DNA from 4 places in the Streptomyces sp. CA189 genome. Region 3 is predicted to be linked to each of the others. Evidence: riboswitches for the same ligand, from Rfam matches in the RefSeq annotation. Region 3 holds a riboswitch; each other region holds the start of a gene.
The links. A riboswitch is a leader RNA that binds a small molecule or an ion and turns the genes downstream of it on or off. The one in region 3 is predicted to bind cobalamin.
Positions count from the first base shown of each region.

Region 1: linked by a shared signal. The riboswitch ahead of AC061S_RS12680 (energy-coupling factor ABC transporter permease) and the one ahead of AC061S_RS19255 (ribonucleoside-diphosphate reductase subunit alpha) in region 3 are both predicted to bind cobalamin.
Region 2: linked by a shared signal. The riboswitch ahead of metE (5-methyltetrahydropteroyltriglutamate--homocysteine S-methyltransferase) and the one ahead of AC061S_RS19255 (ribonucleoside-diphosphate reductase subunit alpha) in region 3 are both predicted to bind cobalamin.
Region 4: linked by a shared signal. The riboswitch ahead of AC061S_RS02815 (ribonucleoside triphosphate reductase) and the one ahead of AC061S_RS19255 (ribonucleoside-diphosphate reductase subunit alpha) in region 3 are both predicted to bind cobalamin.

Region 1 is NZ_JBWJVM010000012.1:78,672-86,299, forward strand. Features, by position in the region: gene AC061S_RS12665 (RNA-guided endonuclease InsQ/TnpB family protein) at 1-474, shown strand, start outside; gene cbiQ (cobalt ECF transporter T component CbiQ) at 526-1,275, opposite strand; gene AC061S_RS12675 (energy-coupling factor ABC transporter substrate-binding protein) at 1,280-1,609, opposite strand; gene AC061S_RS12680 (energy-coupling factor ABC transporter permease) at 1,618-2,313, opposite strand; cobalamin riboswitch at 2,343-2,536, opposite strand; gene AC061S_RS12685 (methylglyoxal synthase) at 2,668-3,585, shown strand; gene AC061S_RS12690 (flavodoxin family protein) at 3,664-4,386, shown strand; gene AC061S_RS12695 (AMIN-like domain-containing (lipo)protein) at 4,415-4,930, opposite strand; gene AC061S_RS12700 (SsgA family sporulation/cell division regulator) at 5,066-5,473, opposite strand; gene AC061S_RS12705 (L-serine ammonia-lyase) at 6,194-7,576, opposite strand.
Region 2 is NZ_JBWJVM010000017.1:40,937-48,564, forward strand. Features, by position in the region: gene AC061S_RS16370 (PAS domain-containing protein) at 1-140, opposite strand, end outside; gene fdhD (formate dehydrogenase accessory sulfurtransferase FdhD) at 261-1,109, opposite strand; gene AC061S_RS16380 (2-dehydropantoate 2-reductase) at 1,115-2,083, opposite strand; gene AC061S_RS16385 (RNA-guided endonuclease InsQ/TnpB family protein) at 2,227-3,360, shown strand; gene AC061S_RS16390 (GntR family transcriptional regulator) at 3,588-4,262, shown strand; cobalamin riboswitch at 4,383-4,608, shown strand; gene metE (5-methyltetrahydropteroyltriglutamate--homocysteine S-methyltransferase) at 4,781-7,126, shown strand; gene AC061S_RS16400 (helix-turn-helix domain-containing protein) at 7,231-7,628, opposite strand, start outside.
Region 3 is NZ_JBWJVM010000023.1:48,204-55,831, reverse strand. Features, by position in the region: gene AC061S_RS19270 (carbon starvation CstA family protein) at 1-647, shown strand, start outside; gene AC061S_RS19265 (YbdD/YjiX family protein) at 644-841, shown strand; gene AC061S_RS19260 (GNAT family N-acetyltransferase) at 930-1,427, shown strand; cobalamin riboswitch at 1,494-1,622, shown strand; gene AC061S_RS19255 (ribonucleoside-diphosphate reductase subunit alpha) at 1,783-4,179, shown strand; gene AC061S_RS19250 (ribonucleotide-diphosphate reductase subunit beta) at 4,179-5,195, shown strand; gene AC061S_RS19245 (transposase) at 5,211-7,136, opposite strand.
Region 4 is NZ_JBWJVM010000002.1:119,105-126,732, forward strand. Features, by position in the region: gene AC061S_RS02810 (glycoside hydrolase family 71 protein) at 453-2,168, shown strand; cobalamin riboswitch at 2,265-2,405, shown strand; gene AC061S_RS02815 (ribonucleoside triphosphate reductase) at 2,449-4,227, shown strand; gene AC061S_RS02820 (anaerobic ribonucleoside-triphosphate reductase activating protein) at 4,224-4,862, shown strand; gene AC061S_RS02825 (aminotransferase class V-fold PLP-dependent enzyme) at 4,954-6,201, shown strand; gene cobF (precorrin-6A synthase (deacetylating)) at 6,207-6,959, opposite strand; gene AC061S_RS02835 ((Fe-S)-binding protein) at 6,978-7,628, shown strand, end outside.

The sequences.
Region 1 (7,628 bases), on a different contig from region 3:
ACCCCGAAGAACCAGCCCGACACCAAGGGATACAAGAAGGCCCGGCGGGCGGCGGCGAAGGTGTCGAAGAAGATCGCCCGCCAGCGGCAGGACACCGGCCGCAAGTGGGCCAAGCGCCTCGTCCGCGACTTCGACCACCTTGCCGTGGAGGACTTCCGTCCGAAGTTCCTCGCCAAGTCCACCATGACCCGCAAGGCCGCCGACGCCGCGATCGGCGCCACCAAGACGGCGCTGGTCGAGATGGCCCGTAAGCACGACCGGACCGTGCACCTTGTCCACCCCGCGCACACCACCATGGACTGCGCGCACTGCGGAGCGAGAGCCAAGCACCGCCTCCCCCTCTCCGAGAGAACGTATACGTGCACCGCCTGCGGAACGGCGTCCCCCAGGGACAAGAACTCCGCCCGCGTGATGCTCGTCCGGGCTGGTCTCAACCCGGCTAGTGCTGATCTTGTAAGACCTGCCACCTGCTAGGTGTCAGGCGAAGTGAGCTAGGAATCCCCGCTCTTCAGGGCGGGGAGGACGTCAAGAGTAGAGCCCCTTCAGGGTGAGGGTCAGGGTGATCAGGGCCGCCAGCAGGCCGGCGGTGGCCGTCAGGAAGCGCCACGACAGGGCCGCCTCCGGTACGAGGACCCGCAGCGCCCCGTCGTAGCCGCGTCCGGCCAGCCCCGCCTGGAGCTTGGCCGCGCGGTCGAAGGCCCGTACGAAGGAGGTGGCGGCGAGCCCGGCCAGGGAACGCCACACCGCCGCCCGGCCGGTGTGGCCGAGCCGGGCCGCCTGGGCCCGGCGGACCTGGGCCATGGAGTCGAGCAGCAGGAAGCCGATCCGGTACATGACCAGGGCCACGTCCACCACCGGGGCCGGCACCCCGGCCCGCACCAGCCGGGGCAGCACGTCGGAGACCGGGGTGGTGAAGGCGAACAGCAGGAGTCCGAGCGAGGCCGCCGAGGTGCGCAGCAGCAGTTCGGCGGCGAGGCGGGGGCCGTCGGGGGCCAGGGACACCGGCCCGGCCGGGCCGCCGACCGCGAACAGCAGCGGCAGCGCCCCGGTGAAGCAGAAGCCGAGCGGGATCCGGAAGGCCCGCCAGAGCTGCCGGCCGGGCACCCCCGCCGGGCCGAGCAGCACGGCGAGGGTGGCGGCGGCCACCAGCGGCCCGCCCGGCCAGGGCGGCAGGCACACGGCGGTGACCGTCAGCCCGATCCCGAGCAGGGCCTTCTCCAGCGGGTGCCGGCCGCGCCAGCGACTGCTGTGCGCGGCCACGTCGATCGGCAGCACCCGCCTACGCCTCCGGGGCGGTGGCGGCAGCGGCGGCGGCCGCCCCCTGGCGGCGGCCCTTGCGGACGCCGAAGTAGTACGCGAGCACGCCCGCGCCCAGGGCCGCCTGCAAGGCGAACAGCGCGGACTCGACCTCGCCGGAGGGGGGTTCGTAAAGAGGGGAGAACCAGGGCTCGTAATCCGGCTTCAGCTCGGTGATCGCCGCCTCCGCCTGGGCGTCGGCGCCGGCGAAGGGCTCCTCCTTGCCCTCGCCGAGCCCCAGGGCGATCGGCAGGACGGCCAGAGCCGCCACCAGGAGCAGGAGCAAGGCGTTGATCTTGGTGTTCTTCGACATTCCGCTCATCAGGCCGCCGCCTTCTCTCCGGTGCGGGGGGAGGTCAGCTTGGCGACGCCGAGCCGGACCAGGTCCGACTTGCTCGACGCCATCAGCAGCCGCATCACCAGGACGGTCAGCAGCCCCTCGCTCACGGCCAGCGGTATCTGGGTGACCGCGAAGATCCCGCCGAACTTCGCGAGCGAGCCCGCGAATCCGGAGGCCGGGTCCGGGAAGGCCATGGCGAGCTGCACGCTGGTGACGCAGTAGGTGACCAGGTCGGCGAAGAAGGCGCCGAAGAAGACGGTCACCATCAGCGGCAGTTCGAACTTCCGCAGCAGGCGGTAGACGGCGTAGCCCGCCCACGGGCCGGCGATGGCCATCGAGAAGACGTTGGCGCCGAGGGTGGTGAGCCCGCCGTGGGCCAGCAGCAGGGCCTGGAACAGCAGGGTGATCGTGCCGAGCACCGCCATGATCGGCGGCCGGAACAGGATCGCCCCGAGCCCGGTGCCCGTGGGGTGTGAACAACTGCCGGTCACCGAAGGGATTTTCAGGGCGGACAGGACGAAAGTGAAGGCTCCGGCCGCACCGAGCAGCAGCGTGCTCTCGGGGTTGGCCTTCACCTCGCGGGTGAGCGAGCGGACGCCGTGGACGACGAAGGGGGCGGACACGGCGCCCCAGGCGACCGCGTGCAAAGGGGGCAGGAACCCCTCGGCTATATGCATGAGTAGGGAGACCTCTCCAGCACCTCGTGGATGGACAACGCGCCCCGGCCGGTCTCCTGGCTCACGGGTTGACGTCCATGCTCCGCCTTCCCGGGCAGCGCGGAACCTCCCGCGCAGCCCAGTGGCTTTCCCGCAGGAGTGGAGCCGGACTTCCCGATCACAGTGGCGAGGGCCGCACCGGTTTCTCACCGGTTTCCCGAACACCAAGGCCCGCTGACCCTAGTCGGCCGCGCGGACCGGTAACAACCCGCCCCAACCACGCCGGGCGGCGACTGGATTCCGCTTAGTGGTAACACGCTGTGTCCGTACCGCTACCATGTGCATCAACCGCCCCATCTGAAAAGGGAGTTCTACATGTCCGTGACCGCCGAGGACTGGCTGCCCCGTATCGCCCGGCTGTTCCGCGCGTACGACCTGGACGGCGACGGCCAGCTCGGCCGCGAGGACCTGATCGCCTACGCGGGCCGGCTCGCCGAGCACCTCACCGAGCCCGGGGACAGCAGGCGCCGGGCGGCGCTGTACGACGTGTACGCCGAGCTGTGGAACCAGCTCCAGGCCGCCGCCGACACGGACCGGGGCGGCAGGATCAGCGAGCAGGAGTTCGTCGCCGCCGCCGCCCGCGACGCGTTCGACGGGGACCCCTCGTTCCGCGCCTCCACCCTGCGCGCCCTCGACGCCCTCGCCGACGCCCTCGACCGGGACGGCGACGGCCGCATCGACCGGGAGGAGTACGAGCACATCTTCGGTGCGACGGGTCTCTCCGAGGATGCCGACGCCCTGGCCTTCGACCGGATCGACGCCAACCACGACGGGCACATCAGTCGCGAAGAGCTGCGCGCCGCCGGCATCTACCTCTTCCCGCTGGCCGACCCGACCTGGCTGACCGCCGGTGGCGTCCGCACCGACCGGCCGCGCGGCGTCGCTCTGGTGGCCCACGACTCCCGCAAGGCGGACCTGCTGGCCTGGACGGAGCGCCGGGCCGCCGACCTCAAGCCGCACCGCCTCTACGGGACCGGCACCACCGGGACCCTGATCAACCGCATGATCGGCCTCGACGTGACGCCGCTGCGCAGCGGCCCGCTCGGCGGTGACCAGCAGATCGGCGCCCTCGTCACCCAGGGTGAGATCGACCTGCTGGTCTTCTTCTTCGACCCGCTGTCCTCGCACCCGCACGGCGACGACGTCCGCGCGCTGATCCGGCTCGTCGCGCTGGCCGACGTACGGCTCGCGCTGAACGCGGCGAGCGCGGACGCCATGATCGAGAGCCTGTAGGGACGGCCGAGCCGGCCGCGCTCCCCGTCCGGGCGCGGTCGGCTGGCGGGGGCGCCCGGCGCCCCGCAGGCTGAGGCGGTGGCAGCCGAATCCGACGCGTACGACTACTCCGACCTCACCGCCGTCTACGTCAACTGCACGCTCAAGCGATCGCCCGAGCCCAGCAACACCGAGGGCCTGATCGACAAGAGCCGCGCGGTGATGGAGGCCGCCGGGGTCCGGACCTCGCTCATCCGGGCCGTCGACCACGACATCGCCACCGGTGTCTGGCCCGATATGACCGACCACGGCTGGGAGAGCGATCAGTGGCCGGTGCTCTACAGCCAGATCATGGACGCGGACATCCTCGTGCTGTGCGGCCCGATCTGGCTCGGGGACAACAGCTCGGTGATGAAGCAGGTCGTCGAGCGGCTCTACGCATGCTCCTCGATCCTGAACGAGCAGGGCCAGTACACCTATTACGGGCGCGTGGGCGGGGCGCTGATCACCGGCAACGAGGACGGCGTCAAACACTGCGCGATGAACATCCTCTACAGCCTCCAGCACCTCGGCTACGCGATCCCCCCGCAGGCCGACGCCGGATGGATCGGCGAAGCCGGACCGGGGCCCTCCTACCTGGACCCCGGATCCGGCGGACCCGAGAACGATTTCACCAACCGGAACACGGCCTTCATGAGCTGGAACCTCATGCACCTGGCCGCCCTGCTCAAGCGGTCCGGCGGGATGCCGGCGCACGGCAACCAGCGCTCCCTGTGGGACGCGGGCTGCCGCTTCGACTTCCCGAACCCCGAGCACCGGTAGGACCCGGTCCCGCCTTCCGGCGGTGTGCTCAGCAGACGTTCGGGTGCGCGATGTCCAGGACGAAGCGCTCCGGGGCGTGCAGCGTGAACGAGGTGTAGGCGGGCTTGGTGTCGAAGGCGGCGCCGAAGGTGACGTACCCCTCGTAGTCGCCGGTCAGGGCGAGGCCCTTCAGTTTGGGCAGGTAGATCTTGAGGAGCTTGGGTCCGAGGTAGACGTTGTTGCCCGCGTCGTCGTGTCCGGCGGCGGGGTTCAGGCGGATCTCCAGGAAGTACCGCCCGGCCAGCGGGACGGGCTTGCCGGATCCGTCGTAGACCAGCGACGGGACGGGGGTGACGGTGACCTCGGGTACGTATCCCTGCAGGTCGATGACGACGCGGTCGTACGTGCAGTGCCCGCCCCAGCGGGCATTGACGACGAGCGGAGTGGGTGGGACGGCGGTGGCGGTCGTTGGTGCGGCGGAGGCCGGTGCGGCGAAGGCGAGCATGGCGGTGAGCAGTGCGCCCAACCCCAGTGCGACGGCCTGCCGGCGGCGTGGACGGATCATGGCGTCCCCTCGATTCCGAGAGACGGGGAACGGTGTCACCCGGGGAGACGCGTCCGGTACGGCTGTGGTTGCACCGGGTTCACCGGATTCACCGGGTTCCCCCGGTGATCGCCCGGTCCGCCTGGTCTGCCCGGTTCAGCTCGGCAGGAGGGCGCTCAGTTCGGCGTCGAGGTCGTAGTGCCGGTGTTCCTGGCCGCGCGGCACCAGCTCGGTCATCCGGCGGCACAGCTCCCGTACGTCCTTGGCCCGGGCGGACACCACGCACGACTGCTCGCCGTTGCTGAAGGCGAAGAAGATCCGCGGCTCGGTGCCCTTCCAGCGCGGCCACACCTGTATGTCGCCCTCGCCGGTGGCGCAGATCTGGCCGTCGAGCAGCAGTTCCCGGGAGAAGACCCAGTGCGCGAGGTGCATCCCGGCCCCCTCGAAGTCGAGGGAGATCTCGTAGGGCCGCGCGGTGCGGTACACGAAGACGCCCCGCACCGGGACGGGCGCGGGCGCGGCCTCCAGGCGGAGTGCGAGGACGCGGTGTTCGGTGCCGGCCATGCGGGCGCCTCTCTCTCGGGGTGGGGGCTCGTCCGCGCACGCGCGGCATGCCCACTCGGGCAAGCTAGCCCACCCGCGGGCCGCTTCTCCGCCGCCAAAGGTCCCGTCCGGCCGGGCCGCTCGGCCCGACTTCGCCCGACGCGCCGAGCCCCGCCCTCCGGGGGGAGGGGAGGGTGGGGCGGGGCTCGGCGGGAGCGCTTAGGCCGGGGCCCGGCCGGCACCACGGCCGCGCCGCCTGACTGCGGCAGGGGTTGTGAACTGCTCGCAGGGGGAGCGAGTAGGTGCGTGTTGGCTCGATTGGGTGGTTGTCGGATTGGAGGCTTGGTGGGAGTGGTACCTCGTCGGGTAGCGTCGCTGGTGCGATCTGGGACGCCGGGTGCGGTGCCAGCGTGCGGGGCTCCTGCTCCACCGTGTGATGGTTCAGGGCCTCCCCGTCGCCTTTGGCCGTGTCCACTTGGCCAGGTCGTTAGGGAACCGGACCTCCCGGAACGGACCACGCACAGGATGTGTGTCGCCGACCGGGCCGCGAAAGCCGGGACCCAGTGCGCCCAAGATCGTTCGGGGTGTGCCGCTGCGTAGAGCTCGCTTCTGCGCAGTGAAAAGGAACGGTTGTAGATGAAGGGCTCGTGCGAGCTGCTGGGTTACCCCCCTGCCCGCTGCGGAAAACGGCTCGGGCCCCGACGCCAAGCGTCGGGGCCCGAATCGGTCAGCGGGTGCGGGTCAGCACTCGATGACGTTGACCGCCAGGCCGCCGCGGGCGGTTTCCTTGTACTTGACCTTCATGTCGGCGCCCGTCTCCTTCATGGTCTTGATGACCTTGTCGAGGGAGACCTTGTGGGTGCCGTCGCCGCGCATCGCCATCTTGGCCGCGGTGACGGCCTTGACCGCCGCCATGCCGTTGCGCTCGATGCACGGGATCTGGACGAGCCCGCCGACCGGGTCGCAGGTCAGGCCGAGGTTGTGCTCCATGCCGATCTCGGCCGCGTTCTCGACCTGCTCCGGGGTGCCGCCCAGGACCTCGGCGAGGGCGCCGGCCGCCATCGAGCAGGCCGAGCCGACCTCGCCCTGGCAGCCGACCTCGGCGCCGGAGATCGAGGCGTTCTCCTTGAAGAGCATGCCGATCGCGCCCGCGGCGAGGAGGAAGCGGACCACACCGTCCTCGTCGGCGCCCGGCACGAAGTTCATGTAGTAGTGCAGGACGGCGGGCAGCACCCCGGCCGCGCCGTTGGTGGGCGCGGTGACGACACGGCCGCCGGCCGCGTTCTCCTCGTTGACCGCCATCGCGTAGATGGTCGCCCACTCGCTGCGGTGCATCATCGGGTCGCCCTCGGTGCGCAGCTGGCGTGCCGTGGAGGCGGCCCGGCGCTTGACCCGCAGGCCGCCGGGGAGGATGCCCTCGCGGGACATGCCGCGCGAGACGCAGGACTGCATGACGCGCCAGATCTCCAGCAGGCCCTCGCGGATCTCGTCCTCGGTGCGCCAGGCCTTCTCGTTCTCCAGCATCATCGAGGAGATCGACAGGCCGGTCTCGTTCGCGAGGCGGAGCATCTCGTCGCCGCTGCGGAAGGGGTACTTCAGCGGGGTGTCGTCGAGCTTGATCCGGTCCTCGCCGACCGCGTCCTCGTCCACGACGAAGCCGCCGCCGACCGAGTAGTACGTCTTCTCCAGCAGCGGGGTGCCCGCCTCGTCGTACGCGAAGAGCGTCATGCCGTTCGCGTGGTACGGGAGCGAGCGCCGGCGGTGCAGGATCAGCTGGTTCGGCTCGTCGAAGTCGATCTCGTGGCCATCACCTATCTCCGTGCCCAGCAGGCGCAGGCGGCCCGTCTGGCGGATGCGCTCGACCTCGGCGTCGGCGGTCTCCACGTTCACGGTGCGGGGGGAGTGGCCCTCCAGGCCCAGCAGGACCGCCTTGGGGGTGCCGTGGCCGTGCCCGGTGGCACCGAGCGAGCCGAAGAGCTCGGCGCGGACCGAGGCGGTCTGGGCGAGGACGCCGTCCTTCTTGAGCCGGGTCACGAACATGCGCGCGGCGCGCATCGGTCCGACGGTGTGGGAGGAAGAGGGACCGATGCCGATCGAGAAGAGATCGAAGACGGAGATGGCCACGGTTGCGGACTCCTATGTCTGCTCGTGGGTGGGAAGCGTGGGCAGGAGGGGC
Region 2 (7,628 bases), on a different contig from region 3:
ACCTCCCCGGCGGAGTACCCGAAGATGCGCTCCGCCCCCCGGTTCCAGTAGCGGATCAGCCCTTCGCGGTCGACGATCACCAGGCCGTCGGGCGCCTGGGCGGCCATGCCCAGCACGACCGCGGGATCGAGCTCTGTCATGTCTCCTCTTTTCCTCATGGCTGAGGCGGGGCCTCTCCGGCATGGCTGAGGCGGGGCCTCTCCGGCGCAGGGGGCGCTCCCCGCCGTGAGAGACCCCGCCGCCGTGCCGCGGGGAGCGGGTCAGCCCTGGGAGGCCGCGGCCCGCAGGGCGATGCGGTGCTCGCCCGCGTACACGTTCATGGAGGCGCCGCGAAGGAAGCCGACGAGGGTCAGGCCCGCCTCCGCCGCCAGGTCGACCGCGAGGGACGACGGGGCCGACACCGCGGCGAGCACCGGAATGCCCGCCATCACCGCCTTCTGCGCCAGTTCGAAGGAGGCCCGCCCCGAGACCAGCAGCACCGTCCGCGACAGCGGCAGCATGCCGCCCCGCAGGGCGCGGCCGACCAGTTTGTCGACCGCGTTGTGCCGGCCCACGTCCTCGCGGACGTCGAGCAGTTCCCCCTCCTCGGTGAACAGGGCCGCCGCGTGGAGGCCCCCGGTCCGGTCGAAGACCTGCTGCGCCGCCCGTAGCCGGTCGGGGAGGCGGGCGAGCAGTCCGGGATCCAGCCGGACCGGGGGAGTGTCGTGGATCGGCCAGCGGGCCGTCGTACGGACCGCGTCCAGGCTCGCCTTGCCGCACAGGCCGCAGGACGAGGTGGTGTACACATGGCGTTCGAGCGTGATCTCCGGCAGCACGAGTCCCGGAGCCGTCCGCACGTCGACGATGTTGTACGTGTTGGCTCCGTCGGCCGTGGCTCCCGCGCAATACACGATGTTCCGCAGCTCCTCGGAGCTGCCCAGCACCCCCTCGCTGACGAGGAAGCCCGCCGCCAGGGCGAAGTCGTCGCCCGGCGTGCGCATCGTGATGGCGAGGGGCCTGCCGTTGAGCCGGATCTCCATCGGCTCCTCGGCGACGAGGGTGTCCGGCCGGGTGGAGACGGCCCCGTCCCGGATGCGGAGCACCTTGCGTCGTTCCGTGACCCGTCCCACGGCGATCACGCGGTCCGCAGTGCGAGCAGGTCCGAGATGGCGTGGACGGTCCGGAGCGTCCGCACCGGGACCCCGGTGATCTCCGCCAGCTCCACCACGGCCGCCAGCAGCACGTCGAGTTCGAGCGGCTTGCCGCGCTCCAGGTCCTGGAGCGTCGAGGTCCGGTGGTCGCCGACGCGCTCCGCACCGGCCAGCCGGCGTTCGATGGAGACCCCCACCTTGCAGCCGAGGGCCTCCGCGACGGCGAGCGTCTCCGTCATCATGATCTCGATGACCTCGCGCGTACCGCCGTGCCGGCACATCTCCCGCATCGTGGCCCGGGACAGCGCGCTGATCGGGTTGAAGGAGATGTTGCCGAGCAGCTTGAGCCAGATGTCGTTGCGCAGGTCTTGTTCGACCGGGCACTTGAGGCCGCCCTCCTGCATGGCCTCGCTGAACGCCAGGCAGCGCTCGGAGAGGGACCGGTCGGGCTCGCCGATGGAGAAGCGGGTGCCTTCGAGGTGGCGTACGACGCCCGGACCCGCCAGCTCGGTGGCCGCGTACACCACGCATCCGACGGCCCGTTCGGGCGCGAGGACGGCGCTGACCGCGCCGCCGGGGTCCACGCTCTCGATGCGGTGGCCCTCGTACGGTCCGCCGTGCCGGTGGAAGTACCACCAGGGGATGCCGTTCTGGGCGGCGATCACGGCGGTGCCCTCGTGCAGCAGCGGCTCGATGAGCGGCCCGCACGCCGCGTAGGAGTTGGCCTTGAGGCCCAGGAAGACGTAGTCGACCGGACCGATCCGGGCCGGGTCGTCGGTGGCGTGGGCGCGGGCGGTGAAGTCTCCGCGGGGGCTGTGCACCCGGACGCCGTGCTCCCTCATGGCCGCCAGATGCGGTCCACGGGCGACGAGGTGCACGTCGGCGCCTGCTCGATGCAGCGCGGCGCCGACGTATGCGCCGATCGCACCGGCGCCCAGAACTGCGACTTTCACCGGATCTCTCCGAGGACGCCCCGGGCTTCAGTCCGGGGAGGAACGGGTCCTTGGGGCGGAGCCGCGTAGCGGCGGAGTTCGTTGCTCATCTGCTCTGACCTGCGCTCTCTTTCGTTGTCAGTGGGGGTGGCTAGGTTGGGGTCATGCCGACAGCAGCGGTGGACGATGGCGAGGGGGAAGCCGGGCATGCCCGGTACACCTTCCGGCTTCGCGTGTCGTCCATCGCGTTGACCCGGCTTGAGGCGGAGTGGGCGCGGTGCCGGTGGGTGTGGAACGAGTGCGTGGCGATGTCCCGCAAGGTCCACGCCGACAACAAGACGGCCGGCGAGAAGGTGACGTGTGGAGGCTCGATGGCGTGGCTGCGTGAGGGCAGCAGCGTTCCGCAGCAGCAGATCATCCGAGACTTCGCCAAATCCCGCACGAAGGCGGTCAAGGACATCAAGGCCCGGATGCCGATGCGGCAGCGCGCCGGGATGCCGAAGTACAAGAAGAAGCACCTGGCGGACCCCACGCTCAACTACACGCAACGCGGCTTCCGGTTGAAGGACGGACGTCTCTACCTCGCTGGCGGCGTTGCCGTGACTGTGGTGTGGTCGCGGGATCTTCCTGGGCCGCCGTCGTCGGTGCGTGTGTACCGCGACAGCCTCGGGCACTGGTACGCCAGTTTCGTCGTCCCCGCGACCACCGAACCACTGCCCTCCAAGGGCGCGGTGATCGGTATCGACTGGGGCGTGCGGGAGATCGCGACCACCACGTCCGACGACCATGACCTGCCACACGCCGAACATGGCGGGAAGGCCGCCGGCCGCGTCGCGCACTACCAGCGGATGATGGTCCGCCGCCGCGTACCCAAGGACACCGCCCGCAAGTGGGCGAAGAGGGTGGTCCGCGACCATGACGCCCTCGCGGTGGAGGACTTCAAGGCGAAGTTCCTCGCCAAGTCCACCATGGCCCGTAAAGCGGCGGACGCCGCGATCGGCGCCACGAAGACGGCCCTGAACGAGATGGGTCGCAAGCACGGTCGTGCCGTGCACCTGGTCCACCCCGCGCACACCACCATGGACTGCGCGCAGTGCGGAGCGAGAACCAAGCACGCACTACCCCTCTCTGAACGAACCTACTCGTGCACCGCGTGCGGAGCCGTGTACCCCAGGGACAAGAACTCCGCCCACGTGATGCTCGTCCGGGCTGGTCTCAACCCGGCTGGTGCCGATCGTGTAAGAGCGTGCGGACCGCCGGTCCGCAGCCAACGTGAGCCAGGAATCCCCTCCCAGTAGGGAGCGGAGGATTCAATGTGTGGCACTCCGTTCGGGTCTTCCGAACGGTGTCGATGAAATATTGTCTACAGGATGGAATCGTTGGCGGCAAGGGCTGACGCGGGCCTGGCGGTGGGGAGTTGGCCGTCGGGAGGCCGCCGTCTCGGTGCGCCGTAGACTGTAGGCGAAAGACAATCCATCATGGGGTTCGCGACGCAGCGGCCGGCGCTGCCCAGGAGGGAACCGTGATGTTGTCGACAGGACTGCCGCAGGGGGCGGTGCCCAAGCTCGAACGGCCCGGCCCGCTGCGTGACCGCGTCTACGGGGCCCTGCTGGAGCTCATCACCACCCGCGCCCTCCAGCCGGGGCAGCACCTGGTCGAGAGCGAGCTCGCCGGACACCTCGGGGTGTCCCGGCAGCCCGTACGGGAGGCGCTGCAGCGCCTCAGCACCGAGGGATGGGTCGATCTGCGGCCCGCCCAGGGGGCGTTCGTGCACGAGCCGACCGAGGCGGAGGCCGACCAGCTCCTCACGGTCCGCACCCTCCTGGAGGCCGAAGCCGCCCGGCTGGCCGCCGCCCACGCCGGCGCCGAGGCCATCGCGGCGCTCGAAGAGCTGTGCGCGGAGGGTGAGCGGGCCGTCGCCGCGGACGACGTGGACGCCGCGGTCAGGGCGAACGCCCGCCTGCACGCGAAGATCATGGAGCTCGCGGGCAACGCCGTCCTCGCCGAGCTGGCCGCACAGGTGGACCGGCGCGTCCGCTGGTACTACACGCCCGTCGCACGGCAGCGGGGCCGTCAGTCCTGGGTCGAGCACCGGGAGTTGATCGCGGCGATCGCGGACCGTGACGGGGAGGCCGCGACGGCGATCATGCGCGCGCACACGGAGCACACGCGGAAGATGTACCACGAGCGGGAGAAATAGCAGTCCGGCGGCGGGATAGGTGACGGGACCGGCGGTCGCGGGCGGGGGCGTTGTGGCTCCGTGTCCCATCTCACCGTCCGACATTCGGGAAGCTGTGTTCATTTCCCGGTGATCCGCCCTAATGTGGGCCGCGCAGCTGGTTCGCCCCCGTCCGCCAGGCGGGATGCGTCGTAAGAGGGAACCCGGTGGGAATCCGGGACTGCCCCGCAGCGGTGAGCGGGAACGACCGCCGTCATACGCACTGGGACCGGAACCGGTCCTGGGAAGCGACGGCCATTAGGTGCCCGCCGGGAGACCGGCAGGCGTGCCCGCGAGTCCGAAGACCTGCCCGTTGCCCGTGCGCGATCGACCGCGCACGGTTTCCCGGTGACCTCGTGGGCGGGTCGGCGTGCTTCAGGCGGATCCTCCCGTCGCGTACCGAGCCGTACGCGACCCCGGCGCCCGCCCGTTCCCGCACCCCCTTCGCGTCCGCGACCCGTCACCGGGTCCATGGAGACACGCTCGCGAAGGAGAGTTCCGTGACCACCGAGTCCGCAGCAGCATCCACAGCCGCATCCACCGCCGCATCCGTACGGGCCACCGTGTACGGCTACCCCCGCCAGGGACAGAACCGGGAACTGAAGAAGGCGGTCGAGGGCTACTGGAAGGGCCGCGTCACCGCCGAAGCCCTCCGAGCCACGGCCCGCGAACTGCGCCGCACCAACTGGGCCCGGCTCGCCGAGGCAGGCATCACCGAGGTCCCGACCGGCGACTTCTCGTACTACGACCACGTCCTGGACACCACCGTCATGGTCGGCGCGATCCCCGACCGGCATCGGTCCGCCGTCGAGGCGGACGCCCTGGACGGCTACTTCGCGATGGCGCGCGGCACCCAGGACGTGGCCCCGCTGGAGATGACCAAGTGGTTCGACACCAACTACCACTACCTCGTCCCCGAACTCGGGCCCGACACCGTCTTCACCGCGGAACCCGCCCGCCAGGTAGCCGAATTGAAGGAGGCCCTGGCCCTCGGCCACTCGGCCCGCCCGGTCCTGGTCGGACCGGTGACCTACCTGCTCCTCGCCAAGCCCGCGCCCGGCGCGGCCCCCGGCTTCGATCCGCTGACCCTGCTCGACCGGCTGCTTCCCGTCTACGCGCAGGTCCTCGCCGAACTGCGCGCGGCGGGCGCCGCCTGGGTCCAGCTCGACGAGCCGGCCCTGGTCCAGGACCGCACCCCGGCCGAACTGAACGCTGCGGCCCGCGCCTACCGCGAGCTCGGCGGTCTCACCGAACGCCCCAAGCTGCTCGTCGCCTCCTACTTCGACCGGCTCGGCGAGGCCCTGCCCGTGCTGGTGAAGGCGCCCGTGGAGGGCCTCGCCCTCGACTTCACCGACCGGGCCGCGGCCAACCTCGACGACCTCGCCGCGGTCGGCGGCATCCCCGGCAAGCGGCTGGTCGCCGGCGTGGTCAACGGCCGCAACATCTGGATCAACGACTACCAGAAGTCGCTGACGACCCTGGGCACCCTGCTCGGCCTCGCCGACCGGGTCGACGTCGCCGCGTCCTGCTCCCTGCTGCACGTCCCGCTGGACGCGGACGCCGAGCGGGACACCGATCCGCAGATCCGGCGCTGGCTCGCCTTCGCCCGCCAGAAGACCACCGAGATCAGCACCCTCGCCCGCGGCCTGGCCCGGGGCACCGACGCGATCGCGGCCGAACTCGCCGCCAACCGGGCCGACCTGGCCTCCCGCGCCGCCTCCCGGATCACCCACGACCCCGCCGTCCGGGCCCGCAGCGCCGCGATCAGCGCGGCCGACGTCCACCGCTCCCCGTCCTACCCCGAACGGGCCGCCGCCCAGCGCGCCCACCTCGGCCTGCCCCTGCTCCCGACCACCACCATCGGCTCCTTCCCGCAGACCACGGAACTGCGCACCGCCCGCGCCGACCTGCGCGCGGGACGCATCGGCACGGCGGGCTACGAGGAGCGCATCCGGGCGGAGATCCGCGAAGTCGTCTCCTTCCAGGAGAAGGCGGGCCTCGACGTGCTGGTGCACGGAGAGCCGGAACGCAACGACATGGTCCAGTACTTCGCCGAGCAGCTGACCGGCTACCTCGCCACCCAGCACGGCTGGGTCCAGTCCTACGGCACCCGCTACGTCCGCCCGCCGGTCCTCGCCGGAGACATCTCCCGCCCCGACCCGATGACCGTCCGCTGGACCACGTACGCCCAGGAGCAGACGGCCAAGCCGGTCAAGGGCATGCTCACCGGCCCCGTCACCATGCTCGCCTGGTCCTTCGTCCGCGACGACCAGCCGCTCGCCGCCACGGCCCGCCAGGTCGCCCTGGCGCTCCGCGACGAGGTGACCGACCTGGAGGCGGCCGGCACCTCCGTCATCCAGGTCGACGAGCCCGCCCTGCGCGAAACCCTGCCGCTGCGCGCCGCCGACCACGCCGGCTACCTGGCGTGGGCCACCGAATCCTTCCGCCTCACCACCAGCGGCGTCCGCCCGGACACCCAGATCCACACCCACATGTGCTACGCGGAGTTCGGGGACATCGTCGAGGCCATCGAGCACCTCGACGCCGACGTCATCAGCCTGGAGGCGGCCCGCTCGCACATGCAGGTCGCCGATGAGCTGGCCGGCGCGGGCTACCCGCGCGAGGTCGGCCCCGGCGTCTGGGACATCCACTCTCCCCGCATCCCCTCGGCCGCGGAGGCGGCGGCCCTGCTGCGCAAGGGACTTGGGGCGATCCCCGCCGAACGCCTCTGGGTCAACCCCGACTGCGGCCTGAAGACCCGCGGCTGGCCCGAGACGAGGGCCTCGCTGGAGCACCTCGTCGAAGCGGCCCGCCAGGTGCGCGCGGAAGTCTCGCCGAGCGCCTGATCACGGTGGCGAGTGCCTGATCCCCGTAGGGAAGCCGGCACCCGGGGCGTCCGGGTGCCGGCCGGGGGCGTACCGCGGAGCCGCGCCCCGGGAGGCGGGTGGGGTCAGGCGGGCTGCGGGCCCAGCCGCTGCCACAGGTGCTCGTCGACCCGGTCGAGGAAGGCCAGGGCCTCCCGCTCGACCGCTTCGGCGGCGGCGCCGGTCCGGCCGTGGTTCTCGATCCGCTGGTACGTCAGGTGGAGCTGTTCCAGGGCGCGGTGGATCGCCGCCGGCTCCACGGGCACGATCTTCGCGACCGGGCGTACGTAGTTCGGCCACCACCCGGTGACCGCCTCGCGCAGCAGTACGCGCAACTGGCCCGTCCTGCCGCACGCCCCGACGAAGCAGGCGGGCGGCGGCCGCAGCACCTCGAACAGGGCCTGGGTCTGCCGGCTCGACCCGCGCCAGCGGTTGCGCCGTTCCGCCTCGGCGTAGCGGTCGCGGGTCATGCCGACCCCCACGG
Region 3 (7,628 bases):
TCAAGGACGTCAGCTGGAAGCCGGGCGTCTGGTTCGCCAGCGCGGTGGTCGTCGGCGGCTGGGGCTACTTCCTCTGGGTCGGCGTCAAGGACCCGCTGGGCGGCATCAACCAGCTCTTCCCGCTGTTCGGCATCGCGAACCAGCTCCTCGCGGCGGTCGCCCTGGCCGTCTGCACCACCCTGCTGATCAAGTCGGGCCGGCTCAAGTGGGCCTGGGTGACGGGCGTTCCGCTGGCCTGGGACCTGGCCGTCACGCTCACCGCCAGCTACCAGAAGATCTTCTCGGACAACCCGAAGATCGGCTTCTTCGCCCAGCGGGACGTCTACCAGGAGGGCATCGACGCGGGCAAGGTCCTCAAGCCCGCCAAGAACATGGACGAGATGCACACCGTGGTCACCAACGCCACGGTGGACGGCGTCCTGTCGGTGTTCTTCGCCCTGCTGATCATCATCGTGCTCGTGGACGCGGCCCGCACCTGCCTCAAGGCCATCCGTAAGCCCGAGTCGGTCACCATGGTCGAGTTCCCGTGGACCGAGTCCAAGCTCGTCGCCCCGGCCGGGCTCATCCCGACCGCCGAGGAGCGCGCGGAGCTCGCCGCCGCCGGCCTCGACTCGGGCGGAGGCCGCGTCAAGGAACCGGTCGCGTGACGCGCCTGCGCCACGTGCTGGGCCGGGCCCGGTACTTCGTACGGGAGTTCTCTGGCGAGGCGGCCTACGACCGCTACGTCGCCCACGCCCGTACGCACGACCCGGACGCGGAGGTCCAGTCCCGCCGGGAGTTCGAGCGGGCCCGTACGGACGCCCGCGAGGGCGATCCGCGCGAAGGGTTCCGCTGCTGCTGAACCGGTGGGCCGCACAAGGCCGCCGCGTCTCCGTCCACCCGACGGAACGCGGCGGCCTCCTTGCTCGCCCTGGCGCACACTCGGTCCCATGGACATCATCATCAGGACGGCGGCGGCCGCCGAATACCAAGAGCTCGGCGAGATCACCGCACGGGCCTACCTCGACGACGGACTGCTGGACTTCGCCGAGGACGACCCCTACCTGAGCCGGCTGCGCGACGTCGCCGGCCGGGCCCCCGACGGCGAGGTGCTCGTCGCGGAGTACGAGGGCACGCTGCTCGGCGGTGTGACCTTCGCCCCTCCCGGCAGCCCGCTGTGCGATATCGCGGGTCCCGGCGAGGCGGAGTTCCGGATGCTGGCCGTCTCCGCGGCGGCGCGCGGACGCGGCGCCGGGGAGGCCCTCGTACGGGCCTGCGTGAGCCGTGCCCGGGAGCTGCAGGGCGTGAGCCACCTGGTGCTGTCGACCACCGAGAAGATGCTCGGGGCGCACCGGATCTACGACCGGCTGGGCTTCGTGCGGACTCCGGAGCGGGACTGGTACCCGGTGCCGGGCCTCCCCCTGCTCACCTACCGCCTGGAGCTCTAGCGGTGCACCGCCCCCGAGGAGCGACACAACATGTGGGGGCTACCGCAAGCACCGGCCCCCACATGTATGCTCATGCTCGCTGTCGCCGCAGGGGAATCCGGTGAGAATCCGGAACTGTCCCGCAACGGTATGAAATGCACCGACCTGCTCGGTGCATCCGCAAGTCCGAGGACCTGTCGACAGTGCGCCCGGCTCGACCGAACCGGGTGCAGACACGTCCGGGCCTCGCGGTTGGGCCGGTGGACGCCACGTGGCGCACGCGCACTGCCCTGCCAGGCACGCGCTCCCCCACGTGCGCCCCCTCGCGCCCCGCACCAACGGTGTTCCCGGAGCCGAGCGAGGGAGAGCTCCCCCCGTGACCATCGCGCCTTCCGCACCGCGCGCCGAGTCCGACCCGTCCGCCTATGAGGGTCCGGGGGCCGCGCTCCTGCGCACGCTCACCGAGCTGACCGCCGACCTGCCCGACACCGACCCCGGCCGGGTCGCCGCCGCCGCCCTGCGCGGCCGCAGCGCCGCCGCCGACGAGGCGGAGCTCCGTACGCTCGCCACCGAGGCGGCCGCCGGACTGATCTCCGAGGACCCGGCGTACTCCCGCCTCGCCGCCCGCCTGCTGACGCTGGCCGTGCGCGAAGAGGCCGCCGGCCAGGGAGCCACCTCCTTCTCCGGCTCCGTCGAGGTCGGCCACCGCGAGGGCCTGATCGCCGACCGCACCGCCGACTTCGTACGCCTGCACGCGAACCGGCTCGACGCGCTGGTCGCGCACGCGCTCGCCGAGGGCGCCGACGACCGCTTCGGCTTCTTCGGCCTGCGCACCCTGCACAGCCGCTACCTGCTGCGCCACCCCATCACCCGCCAGGTCATCGAGACCCCGCAGTTCTTCATGCTGCGCGTGGCCTGCGGCCTCGCGGCGGACGAGAGCGTCACGGCCGTCGAGGAAGTGGCCTCGCTGTACCGGCTGATGAGCCGCCTCGACTACCTGCCCTCCTCCCCCACCCTCTTCAACTCCGGCACCCGGCACCCGCAGATGTCCTCCTGCTACCTGCTGGACTCCCCGCTGGACGAGCTCGACTCGATCTACGACCGCTACCACCAGGTCGCGCGCCTCTCCAAGCACGCCGGCGGCATCGGCCTCTCGTACTCCCGCATCCGCGCCCGCGGTTCCCTGATCCGCGGTACGAACGGCCACTCCAACGGCATCGTCCCGTTCCTGAAGACCCTCGACGCCTCCGTCGCCGCCGTGAACCAGGGCGGCCGCCGCAAGGGCGCCGCCGCCGTCTACCTGGAGACCTGGCACGCTGACATCGAGGAGTTCCTGGAGCTCCGCGACAACACCGGCGAGGACCAGCGCCGCACCCACAACCTGAACCTGGCGCACTGGGTGCCGGACGAGTTCATGCGCCGCGTGAACGCCGACGCCGACTGGTCGCTGTTCTCCCCGGCCGACGTCCCCGAGCTGGTCGACCTGTGGGGCGACGCGTTCGACGCCGCCTACCGCGAGGCCGAGGCGGCCGGCCTGGCCCGCAAGACCATGCCCGCCCGCGACCTCTACGGCCGGATGATGCGCACCCTCGCGCAGACCGGCCAGGGCTGGATGACCTTCAAGGACGCCTCCAACCGCACGGCGAACCAGACCGCCGAGCCGGGCACCGTCGTCCACTCCTCGAACCTCTGCACCGAGATCATCGAGGTCACCAACGACGGCGAGACCGCCGTCTGCAACCTCGGCTCGGTCAACCTCGGCGCCTTCGTCGTGGACACGGCGGACGGTCGGGAGATCGACTGGGAGCGCCTGGACGAGACCGTCCGCACCGCCGTCACCTTCCTCGACCGCGTCGTGGACATCAACTTCTACCCGACCGAGCAGGCCGGCCGCTCCAACGCCCGCTGGCGCCCGGTGGGCCTGGGCGCCATGGGTCTCCAGGACGTCTTCTTCCAGCTCAAGCTGCCCTTCGACTCCCCCGAGGCGAAGGCCCTGTCCACGAAGCTCTCCGAGCGCATCATGCTCGCGGCGTACGAGGCCTCCTGCGACCTGGCCGAGCGCAGCGGCCCGCTGCCCGCCTGGGAGCAGACCCGCACCGCGCGCGGCGTCCTGCACCCCGACCACTACGACGTCGAGCTGAACTGGCCGGAGCGCTGGGACGCGCTGCGCGCCCGGGTCGCGAAGACCGGCATGCGCAACTCCCTGCTCCTCGCCATCGCCCCGACGGCGACCATCGCCTCCATCGCGGGCGTGTACGAGTGCATCGAGCCGCAGGTCTCCAACCTCTTCAAGCGCGAGACCCTGAGCGGGGAGTTCCTCCAGGTCAACGGCTACCTGGTGCAGGAGCTCAAGCGGCTCGGCGTCTGGGACGCCCAGACCCGCGAGGCGCTGCGCGAATCCTCCGGCTCGGTCCAGGGCTTCGGCTGGATCCCGGCCGAGGTGCGCGACCTGTACCGCACCGCGTGGGAGATCCCGCAGCGGGGACTGATCGACATGGCGGCGGCCCGTACGCCGTTCCTTGACCAGTCGCAGTCGCTGAACCTGTTCCTGGAGACGCCCACCATCGGCAAGCTCAGCTCGATGTACGCGTACGCCTGGAAGCAGGGCCTGAAGACCACGTACTACCTGCGCTCCCGCCCCGCGACGAAGATCGCCCGCGCCGCCTCCGGCAGCACGGTCCCGGCGGCCGCCACCCCGCTCCCGCAGGCCGTCGACGCCGACGCGCTGGCCTGCTCCCTTGAAAACCCCGAGTCCTGCGAGGCCTGCCAGTAATGAGCTCCAACGACCAGAAGAACCTCCTGGACCCGGGCTTCGAGCTCACGCTCCGCCCCATGCGCTACCCGGACTTCTACGAGCGCTACCGCGACGCGATCAAGAACACCTGGACCGTCGAGGAGGTCGACCTCCACTCGGACGTCGCGGACCTCGCGAAGCTGACACCCTCCGAGCAGCACATGATCGGCCGCCTGGTCGCGTTCTTCGCGACGGGCGACTCGATCGTCTCGAACAACCTGGTGCTGACCCTGTACAAGCACATCAACTCCCCGGAGGCGCGCCTGTACCTGTCGCGCCAGCTGTTCGAGGAGGCCGTGCACGTCCAGTTCTACCTGACGCTGCTCGACACCTACCTGCCCGACCCGGACGACCGCGCGGCCGCCTTCGACGCGGTCGAGGAGATCCCCTCGATCCGCGAGAAGGCCCAGTTCTGCTTCCGCTGGATGGACTCTGTCGAGAAGATCGACCGCCTGGAGACGGCATCCGACCGCCGCCGCTTCCTGCTGAACCTGATCTGCTTCGCGGCGTGCATCGAGGGGCTGTTCTTCTACGGCGCCTTCGCTTACGTGTACTGGTTCCGCTCGCGCGGCCTGCTGCACGGCCTGGCCACGGGCACCAACTGGGTGTTCCGCGACGAGACCATGCACATGAACTTCGCCTTCGAGGTCGTGGACACCGTCCGCAAGGAGGAGCCGGAGCTCTTCGACGACGCGCTCCAGCAGCAGGTCGTCGACATGCTGAGGGAGGCCGTCGAGGCCGAGCTGCAGTTCGGCCGCGACCTGTGCGGTGACGGCCTGCCGGGCATGAACACCGAGTCGATGCGCGAGTACCTGGAATGCGTCGCGGACCAACGCCTGGTCCGCCTCGGCTTCCCGCCGGTCTACGGATCGCAGAACCCGTTCTCCTTCATGGAGCTCCAGGGCGTCCAGGAACTGACGAACTTCTTCGAGCGCCGCCCGTCGGCCTACCAGGTCGCGGTCGAGGGCACGGTCGACCTGGACGAGGACTTCTAAGACTTGATCCGCAATTCACCAGAGGGTGAGCTGCGGGTTGCAGCCGGGGCGGTGTCCGGGCTTTCCGGCGTGGTCACGCTTGGGGCGTGTCTCATCCGGGGTCGCTCGGGACCGTCGTCCGGCGGTTCGGGGAGCAGAGGTTCCACGGCGTTGCCGTGGAACTGCCACGCGGCCAGCACCCCGAGGGGTGTTCTGGCACGGTGTGGTTGACTCCCGCAGGGCTTCTTCCAGCCCTTCGAAGAAGATGATCTGTGCGCGCCGGGACGCGGTGGTGTCCAGGTACGCGGTCGTTGGGTCGTCCACGTCGGCGAAGCGGACGAACGCGGCCAGGGCGGCGGACACCATGTCGCGCTTGCCGACAAGGCCGCACGCGATGCACTTGTGGTCCCGGTCCCGCAGCGACTTGTTGACGCGTTCGCCGCACAGGCAGTGCTGAGACAGCGCGGTGGACCAGGTGGAGGCCCGTACGAGACGGCCGCCCGCGGCCTGGCATTCACGCTCAAGTGCGGCGATGAGCAGGCCGGGGGTGGTCTGGGACAGTCGCTTGCCCCACAGCCGGTACCAGGTGCGGATGTCGCAGTCCTCGACCACCAGCGTGGGGCCGTGGATGGCGATGATCTCGCGAGCCATGGTGCGGGCGCGGTGGCTGCGGTGTGCGGCGGCGGAGGCGGCGGCTTCGGCCTGGCGGGCGCGCAGCTCCCGGTAACCGCCTGAGATCCGGTCGCGGCGGAACGCCTGCTTAGGCACCCCATCGACGCGGGCAGCACGGGCACCGCCGGGAACGGTGACGGCCTTGTGCGTCAGACCCCTGTCTACTCGGCGCTCCGCCCGTCGGGCCTGCTTCTTCGACAGCCCGTAATGCACGGTATTCGTGGCGCGGCGGGAGCGCTCCAGCGCCCGCACCCGGCCGCGCCGCTTCTTCGCCTCCCGCTCCAGCAGCGCCCGCTCCTCGGGGCTGATGGTGATCTCGGTGGACTGCGGCTGACCGTCGGCAGGGTCCAGGCTGGCGGGCAGGGAAACGATCGATACGTTGGAGACGTTGCCGTCCACCCCACCGATCCGGTCCAGAGTGGCGGCCTGCTCGCGCATGGCCCGGACGGCCAGGGAGGTGTAGCCGGGGCCGAGGATCATCAGATGCGCCTCGTACACCCAGCCGCCCGGCGCGGACGCCTTCCGACGCCGCACGAGATCCACCTTGTGCCAACGGCCGGGATTCGACAGAAAGTGCTCGACACGTGCCCACTGTCCGGGCTGCTGCGGGATACGCACGGGAAGTACGAGGTCACCCCGGCCGGAGTCGGGGCCACCCGCGAACACCACAGCGAGCGGACCGGAGTGGTCCCACCAGGTCGCCTTCCGCGTGCCGGGCTTCCCCGACGCGGTGGTGCTCCCCGTGGGCACGGTGCCGGACAGCGCTGCCGGCACTCGCATCCGGCGCGGCTGGGCAACGGTGCGCCGGCCGCCGTCGGTGTAGGCCACCGTGTGACCGTGGAGAGAACCGACGAGCCGGAAGGTTTCCCACTTTCGTTCGGCCGTGTGGGAGCGGGCACGGCCCGGAATGCGGGTGAAGTCATGCCACCGGCCCGTCTTCGGACGGCCGTGCCGCTTGCCGGTGACATCGGGGAACAGGTGCCGCTGGACACCGTTCCACACCTCGTCCGCCATGTGCATGGCCAGGGCCTTCGAAGCATGGTGCTTCAAGTGCCCTGCGTCTTCCAGGTGCTTGTACGCGCAGCGTTCCAGCGCCTCACGGGACAGTCCGAGGCGCTGCCGCACCGTCCTCGCCCCGTCGCGGGCGCGCTCGTGGTCGGCGGCCCAGTAGGCGTCGACCTTGGCGCGGGCGTCACGCTGGACAGCCCGCTTGACCGACCACATCGCCCCGAACAGCTTCTCCAGCCGGGCCAGTTCAGCGGGGTCGGCGACAGCCAGCGGCAGCACCATCACCGACACGATCCCGCCGTCGGGCTTCCTCCACTTCGGGGCCTTGTTCTTTCCCCGGAACCTGCACGTCTGAGCGACCCGCACCGCTGTCACCCCCGTCTCAGATTACCTGAAAACCAGCACGATAAGTGAGCAATCCGTAACTCCAAGCAAGCGGCGGCGGGACTTAAGGTCACCGTCCAGCACGGCTACAACCTCAACAGCAGCCGCGCCGACTTCCCCGCCCCGCCCACGGCCCTCGCCGCCGACGCCGTCACCCCCGCGCCGCCGCCCTGGGGCCTGTGCGTGCTTGCATCGGCCGCGCCGACCGCGTCGGTGCGGATGCTGATCCGCTCGAAGAGGAGACTGACGGGCCGGCACCCCGGCTGGACCGTGACGGCGACGCGGGATCCGGAGCTCGGATGACCTCCGTCGGCCGGTCCGGCCGGACCGGCTCGGCCCGCTCGGCGGCACGGATCTGCCGGTCGAGGCGGCTCTCGCGCAAGGCCCCGT
Region 4 (7,628 bases), on a different contig from region 3:
CAAGAGGGTCGTTTCAAGCCGCATGAAGACGATTATGCGCCACTTTCTTCGAAAGGCCAGGGGAATTCCCCATTCCGGTGAAATGCCCGTGCCGCCCGGTGATCGCAGCAGTTGTACAGGTCACATGCCTTTGTCCAACCGCGGCGCCGGCGGTGACTGGACCTGGCGGTACCGCCTCCGGAAACGCCCGCGGGCGCACGGCGTCGCGCTCGACCTCGTCGGTCCGAAGAACGCACGCGGGAGGTCGGCGACGGCGACCACACCTACGCCCACCCCGAGTTCGACACCGACCGCAACGCCCGGCACGACGTGGACCCGCCCCACTACGGTAGCCCCGCCGCCCCGTCCCGTCCCCCGGGGAACGGTTGTCCGGGGGCCCGGAATCCGCTGTACTGCTGCTGTGCGGCCCGAGACGCGGGCATGGCGCGGGCATATTCGGGGGAGGGGTCAGGATGAGTGCGGACCGGCGTCGGGCAGGGCGGGGCGCGAGACCCGCGTCGCACCGGCGCCGTGCGGGCTTCCGGCGTCGAAGACCCCTGCTGAGCCTCCTCCTGTCCGCCTTCCTCCTCGTGGGCGTCTGCGCCGCGACGGGGATCGCCTGGGAACCCCGTACCGTCGCCGACGCGCGGGTCCGCCCGGCACCGGGCCCGGCCGGCGTCCTGCCCGGTAACCTCGGCGACAGCCCCGCGCCCGTCGCCACCGGCCCCACTGCCACCGGACCGGGCACCACCGCCCCGCAGAGCCCGGACGGGAAGGTCCCGGACCCGAAGGCCCAGGGGTCCGGTACGGACGGAGGGGCCCGCCCCACCGGAGCCCTGCCGTTCGACCTGCCCCAGCCGGCCGCCCTGCGCTCCGGAGCCGCCGGCGAGAAGCTGGTCTTCGCCCACTACTTCACCCCGTACCCGCTCTCCCTCGACAACGCGAGCCCCGACGCCGACTACTACACCCGCAACTACCTGAAGCCCGACGGCGAGAACGGCAAGCACCGGCGCTACGGCGGCCTGCTGCGCGACCGGCCGCCGCCCGTCCAGCCCAAGGCCGGGGGCTGGGAGCTCGCCAACCTCCAGCAGGAGGTCCGCACCGCCCGCGCCGCCGGCATCGACGGCTTCACCCTCGACCTGCTCTCCCTCTCCGGGAAGAACCTCGAACGCTGCAAGCTGCTGATGGAGGCCGCCCGTTCGGTGGACCCGGCCTTCAAGGTCATGCTGATGCCGGACATGACCTCTCTGGACACCGACGACCCGCGCGTGCTCGCCGACCTCCTCGCGGACCTCGGCAGGGCCCCGGCCGCCCACCGGCTCCCCGACGGGCGGCTGGTCGTCTCGCCGTTCAAGGCGGAGCAGAAGAGCGTCGCCTGGTGGACCCGGGTCATCGACGACCTGAAGTCCCGGCACGGCATCCGCACCGCCTTCGTTCCGCTCTTCCTCGACTTCGGCGCGCACAGCGGCGAGTTCGAGCCCATCAGCCACGGATTCTCCGAGTGGGGCAGCCGCAGCTACGTCGGCCAGGAGAGCTCCACGCGCGACGTACGGCGCGCCCACGCCGCCGGCAAGATCTGGATGCAGCCCGTATCGGTCCAGGACGCCCGGCCCAACCAGGGCGTCTACGACGAGGCGGGCAACACCGCGACCCTGCGCGCCACGTGGAACCGTGCCATCGAGGACGGGGCCGACTGGGTCCAGCTCACCACCTGGAACGACTACAGCGAGGGCAGCCAGTTCGCGCCCTCCCTGCACAACGGCCACGCCTACCTGGACCTTTCCTCGTACTACCTCACCCGGTTCAAGACGGGCGGCTGGCCGAAGATCGTCCGGGACACGCTGTACCTGAGCTCGCGCACCCAGTTCGCCGCCGCCGCCCCGAGCGGCGGCCAGTCCCTCGTGATGTCGCTGCGGGGCGGCAGCGCCGCGGCCCGGGACACGGTGGAGGTGCTGAGCTTCCTGACCGCGCCCGCGAGCATCCGTACGGCCGTGGGGGCGGCGCGGGACACGCACGCGGCCCCGGCCGGGGTCCACTCCGAGCTGCTGCCCCTGAGTCCGGGCGCCGGGTCCGCGGCCGTGGTGCGGGACGGCGGGGCCGGGGCCCGGGTGGAGCTGCGCTACCGGGTGGACCGCGCGGTGGAGGTCCAGGACCTCCAGTACTACGCGGCCACCAGCGGCCGGAGCTGAGTCCGCAGAGGCTGAAGTCCGCAGGGGCTGAAATCCCTTGGTTCGGGACCTTCGTCACCCCATATGTAGTGGTGGCACTCTGCTGTCGCATCTATATGTAGTGTTGGCCCTGCCGGTTCGGCGGGGCCTCTCCCCGACCGAGGCAACAGGGAACCCGGTGGGAATCCGGGACTGCCCCGCAACGGTGAGTCCGCCACGGCGGACGAGTCCGACACCTGCCGGCATGGGCTGTGAAAAGGGCCCGCCATTCTTCCGTGCCGAGCCCCGTGGGAGGGCTGCCGTGACTGCTGTCGTCAATGCCGTAGAGACCGTGACCGAATACCTGGACCGCCGGGACTGGCGGGTGAACGCCAACGCCAACCAGGGATATTCGCTCGGCGGACTCATCCTCAACGCCGCCGGCAAGGTCACCGCCAACTACTGGCTGGAACAGGTCTATCCCGCCGCCGTGGCGCGCGCCCACCGCGACGGCGACTTCCACATCCACGACCTGGACATGCTCTCCGGCTACTGCGCCGGCTGGTCCCTGCGCACCCTGCTGACCGAGGGCTTCAACGGGGTACCCGGACAGATCGACTCCGCCCCGCCCAGGCACCTGTCCTCGGCCGTGGGCCAGATCGTGAACTTCCTCGGCACCCTGCAGAACGAATGGGCGGGCGCCCAGGCCTTCTCCTCCTTCGACACCTACCTCGCCCCCTACGTCCGCCTCGACGCGATGAGCTATGACCAGGTCAGGCAGTGCGTCCAGGAGCTGGTGCACAACCTGAACGTGCCCTCGCGCTGGGGCACCCAGACCCCCTTCACCAACCTCACCTTCGACTGGACCTGCCCCGAGGACCTGCGCGAGCAGATCCCGGTGGTCGCGGGGGAGGAGACCGGATTCACCTACGGCGAGCTCCAGGCCGAGATGGACCTGATCAACCGGGCGTACCTGGAGGTGATGACGGAAGGCGACGCCACCGGGCGGGTGTTCACCTTCCCCATCCCGACCTACAACATCACCCGGGACTTCCCCTGGGAGAGCGAGAACGCCGAGCGGCTCTTCGCGATGACCGCCAAGTACGGGCTCCCGTACTTCCAGAACTTCATCAACTCCGAGCTCGAACCGAACATGATCCGCTCCATGTGCTGCCGGCTCCAGCTCGACCTGACCGAGCTCCTCAAACGCGGCAACGGCCTCTTCGGCAGCGCCGAGCAGACCGGCTCGCTCGGCGTGGTCACCCTCAACTGCGCCCGCCTCGGGCACCTTTGCTCGGGTGACGAGCCACGGCTGATGGCCGAGGTGGACCGGCTGTGCGAGCTCGCCAAGGACAGCCTCGAACTCAAGCGGATCACCGTCCAGGACCTGATCGACGGCGGTCTCTTCCCGTACACCAAGCGGTACTTGGGCACCCTGCGCAACCACTTCTCCACCATCGGCGTCAACGGCGTCAACGAGATGGTCCGCAACTTCAGCGGGGACGCCCACGACATCACCGCGCCCGAGGGCCACGCCCTCGCGGTCCGCCTCCTGGACCGGGTCCGGGCCCGGATGGTCGACTTCCAGGAGAGCACCGGCCACCTCTACAACCTGGAGGCCACCCCGGCCGAGGGCACCACGTACCGCTTCGCGAAGGAGGACCGGGCCCGCTTCCCCGGCATCCTCCAGGCCGGCACCGACGCCAACCCGTACTACACCAACTCCTCGCAGCTTCCGGTCGGCTGGACCGACGACCCCTTCGAGGCGCTGGAGCGCCAGGACGAACTGCAGGGCAAGTACACGGGCGGCACCGTCCTGCACCTGTACACCCCCGAGCGGATCCCGACGGCGGAGGCCTGCCGCAAGCTGGTCCGCCGCTCGCTGGAGACCTTCCGGCTGCCGTACCTGACGGTGACCCCGACCTTCTCCATCTGCGCGGACCACGGCTACCTGGCGGGAGAGCAACCCGAGTGCCCCACGTGCGGGGCGGCGTGCGAGGTGTGGACCCGGGTCATGGGTTACCACCGCCCGGTGTCCTCCTTCAACATCGGCAAGAAGGGCGAACACGCCGAGCGCGTCCACTTCAAGGCCGCGGTGTGAGCGCCGCCGCCGAGACCGGTGCCGCGACCCCGCCCGAGGTCGTCCGCATCGGCGGCTGGTCCCGGATGTCCACCTGCGACTGGCCCGGCCGGCTGGTCACCACCGTCTTCTGCCAGGGCTGCCCCTGGCGCTGCGGCTACTGCCACAACCCCGGCCTGCTGCCCGCCCGGGCCCCCGCCGCCGTCTCCTGGGACGAGGTGCTCGGCCACCTCGCCCGCCGTACGGGGCTGCTCGACGGGATCGTCTTCTCGGGCGGGGAGCCGCTGCTCCAGCGCGGTCTGCCGCAGGCCGTACGGGAGGCCCGCGCGCTGGGCCTGGAGGTCGGCCTGCACACCGGGGGAGCCTTCCCCCGGCGCCTGGCCCGGCTGCTGGACGCGGGCCTGCTCGACTGGGTCGGCTTCGACGTCAAGGCTCCGCCCGGCCGCTACGAGCGGGTCACCGGCATCGGCCACGCGGCCGCCTCGGCGGAGCGCAGCCTGCGCCTCCTGCTCGCCTCGGGGGTGCCCCACCAGCTCCGCACCACGGTGGACCCGGCCCTCCTGGGCCCGCCCGCCCTGGCAGAGCTGGACGCCTGGCTCGCGGACCTGGGCGCACGGCCCACCCACCGCCAGGCCGTGCGCCCACCGGCGGCCTGAGCGCCTCGATGGCCGTAGGAGGGGCTGTCGCTCCGGTTGGCGGCGGGGCATGATCGGGCCGACAGCCGAGCCGCACCCACGGAGGCCCTACGTGACCCACTCCGCCGAGCCGACCGACCGCGCCGACCGCACCGACCGCACCGACCGCGTCGACCCCGCAGACGCCGCCGGGCAGGCCGCGGCCGCCGCACGCGGCGGGTCCGTACGCCGCCCCGCCGAATTCCCGGGCGGGCGGGAGCTGTTCCGGCTCTCGCCCGAGGTCGGCCACCTGAACCACGGGTCGTTCGGCGCGGTGCCCCTCCCCGTGCAGGAGGCGCAGGCCGCCCTCCGGGCCCAGGCGCACGCCGACCCCGACGCCTTCTTCGTCGGCGTCGCCGACCGGCTCGTCGAGGCCCGGACCCGGATCGCCGCCCGGCTCGGCGCGGACCCGGACGGGCTCGCCTTCGTGTCCAACGCCACCGAGGCCGCCAACGTGGCCCTCGACGCCGTGGAGTTCGCCGCCGGCGACGAGATCCTGGTCACCGACCACGGCTACGGCACGGTCGTCGCGGCCGCCGCCCGGCGCGCCCCGCTCACCACCGTGGCCCTGGGCACCGACCTCCCCGACGAGGACGCCGTACGGGAGACCGTGCTGGCCGGGGTCACCCCGCGGACCCGGGTCGCCGTACTCGACCACATCAGCTCGCCCACCGCCCGGCTCATCGCCTCGCCGCGGCTGCTCGCCGAACTCGCCGAGCGGGGCATCACCACCATCGTGGACGGCGCCCACGCTCCCGGCATGATCCCCGACCCCCTGGGCGGGGGCGCCGACTTCTGGTTCGGCAACCTCCACAAGTGGGCCTACGCCCCGTCCGGCACCGCGCTGCTGTCCGTCGCCCCGCACCACCGCGACCGGGTCCGGCCGCCGGTGCCCTCCTGGGAGGCGCACTACGGCTTCCCACGCTCCGTGGAGAACCGCGCCACCTTCGACTACACCGGCTGGCTCGCCGCCCCGTACGGGCTCGACCTGCTGGAAGAGCTCGACCCCGGCAAGGTACGGGCCCACAACAGCGCCCTGGCCGCCTACGGCGCGGCCCTGCTCGGCGAGATCCCCGGGATCGCCCCGCTCCCGCACACCGAGGGCCTCGCCCTGCGCACGCTGCGGCTGCCGCCCGGGGTGGCCGAGACCCCGGACGCTGCCCAGGCACTGCGCGAGCGGATCGCGGCCGAGCAGCGGATCCGGGTCCTGATCTGGCCCTGGCCGGGCGGCGGCGGGATCCGGGTGAGCGGGCAGATCTACAACCGGGCCGAGGAGTACGAACGGCTCGCCGAGGTACTGCCCGCCTACCTCCGCCAGTAGACGGCCTAGCCGCGCCGGAGCAGGTACGTGTCCATGATCCAGCCCTTGCGGGCGCGGGCCTCGGTGCGCAGCTCCTCGATCCGGCCGGCGACCTCCGCCAGCTTCCCCGAGACCAGGATCTCGTCGGGGGTGCCCACGTACGCACCCCAGTAGATGTACAGGTCCTGGTCGAGGTGGGCCGTGAAGGCGTGCCGGGCGTCCAGCATCACCACCACGTCGTCCACATCGGCCGGCCAGCCCTCCGCGAGCCGGCGCCCGGTGGTGATCTGGACCGGACGGCCCACCCGGTTGAGGTTGGTGCGGTGGCGGGCCAGCAGCGAGGAGATGCTGCTGATGCCGGGCACCACCTCGTGCTCGAAGGCGACCCGGCCCTTCTCCAGCACCTCGTCGAGGATCGCGAGGGTGGAGTCGTAGAGCGAGGGGTCGCCCCACACGAGGAACGCGCCCGTCTCCCCCTCCGCCAGGTCCTCGGCGATGAACCGCTCGAAGAGCTCGGCCCGCGCGCTGCGCCAGCCGTCCACCGTGGGGGTGTAGTCGGAGGGCGTCCGGTCGCGGTCGGGATCGCGGCCCTCCACCAGCCGGTGTCCGGGGCGGGCGTGCGCGTCGAGCATCGCGCGCCGCAGCCCGGTCAGATCCGCCTTCTCCTCGCCCTTCTCCAGGATGAGGAATGCGTCCGCCGCGCCGATCGCCTTGACCGCCTGGAGGGTCAGGTGGTCCGGGTCGCCCGCGCCTATGCCGATCACTGAGAACTTCTTCACCGGGCTATTCTGCCCGTCATGCGCGTCGCCCTGTTCGTCACCTGCGTCAACGACGCGCTCTACCCGCGGACGGGCATCGCCGTCGTCCGCCTCCTGGAGCGGCTCGGGGTCACCGTGGACTTCCCCGCCGCGCAGAGCTGCTGCGGGCAGCCGCAGTACAACACCGGCTACCGGCGCGAGGCCGAACCGCTGGTCCGCCGCACCGCCGAGGCCTTCGCCGGCCACGCGTACGTGGTCACCCCCTCGGGCTCCTGTGCCGCCATGATCCGCTCCCACTACCCCCGGATCGGGCGGGCGGCCGAGGCGGAGGGGCGCGGCCCGGGGCTGGCCGCGCTCGCCGAAGGCCTCGTACCGCGCGTGTACGAGCTCACCGAGTTCCTGGTCGACGTCCTCGGGGTGACGGACGTGGGCGCGTACTTCCCGCACACCGTCACCTACCACCCGTCCTGCCACGGCCTGCGGGGCCTCGGACTCGGCGACCGGCCCCGGCGGCTGCTGGCCGCCGTACGCGGCCTGGAACTGCGCGAACTGCCGGGCGCCGAGGAGTGCTGCGGCTTCGGCGGGACCTTCGCCGTCAAGAACCCCGACGTATCCGCCGCGATGGGCACCGACAAGACCGCCCACGCGGTGTCCACGGGCGCCGAGGTGCTGTGCGGGGCCGACAACTCC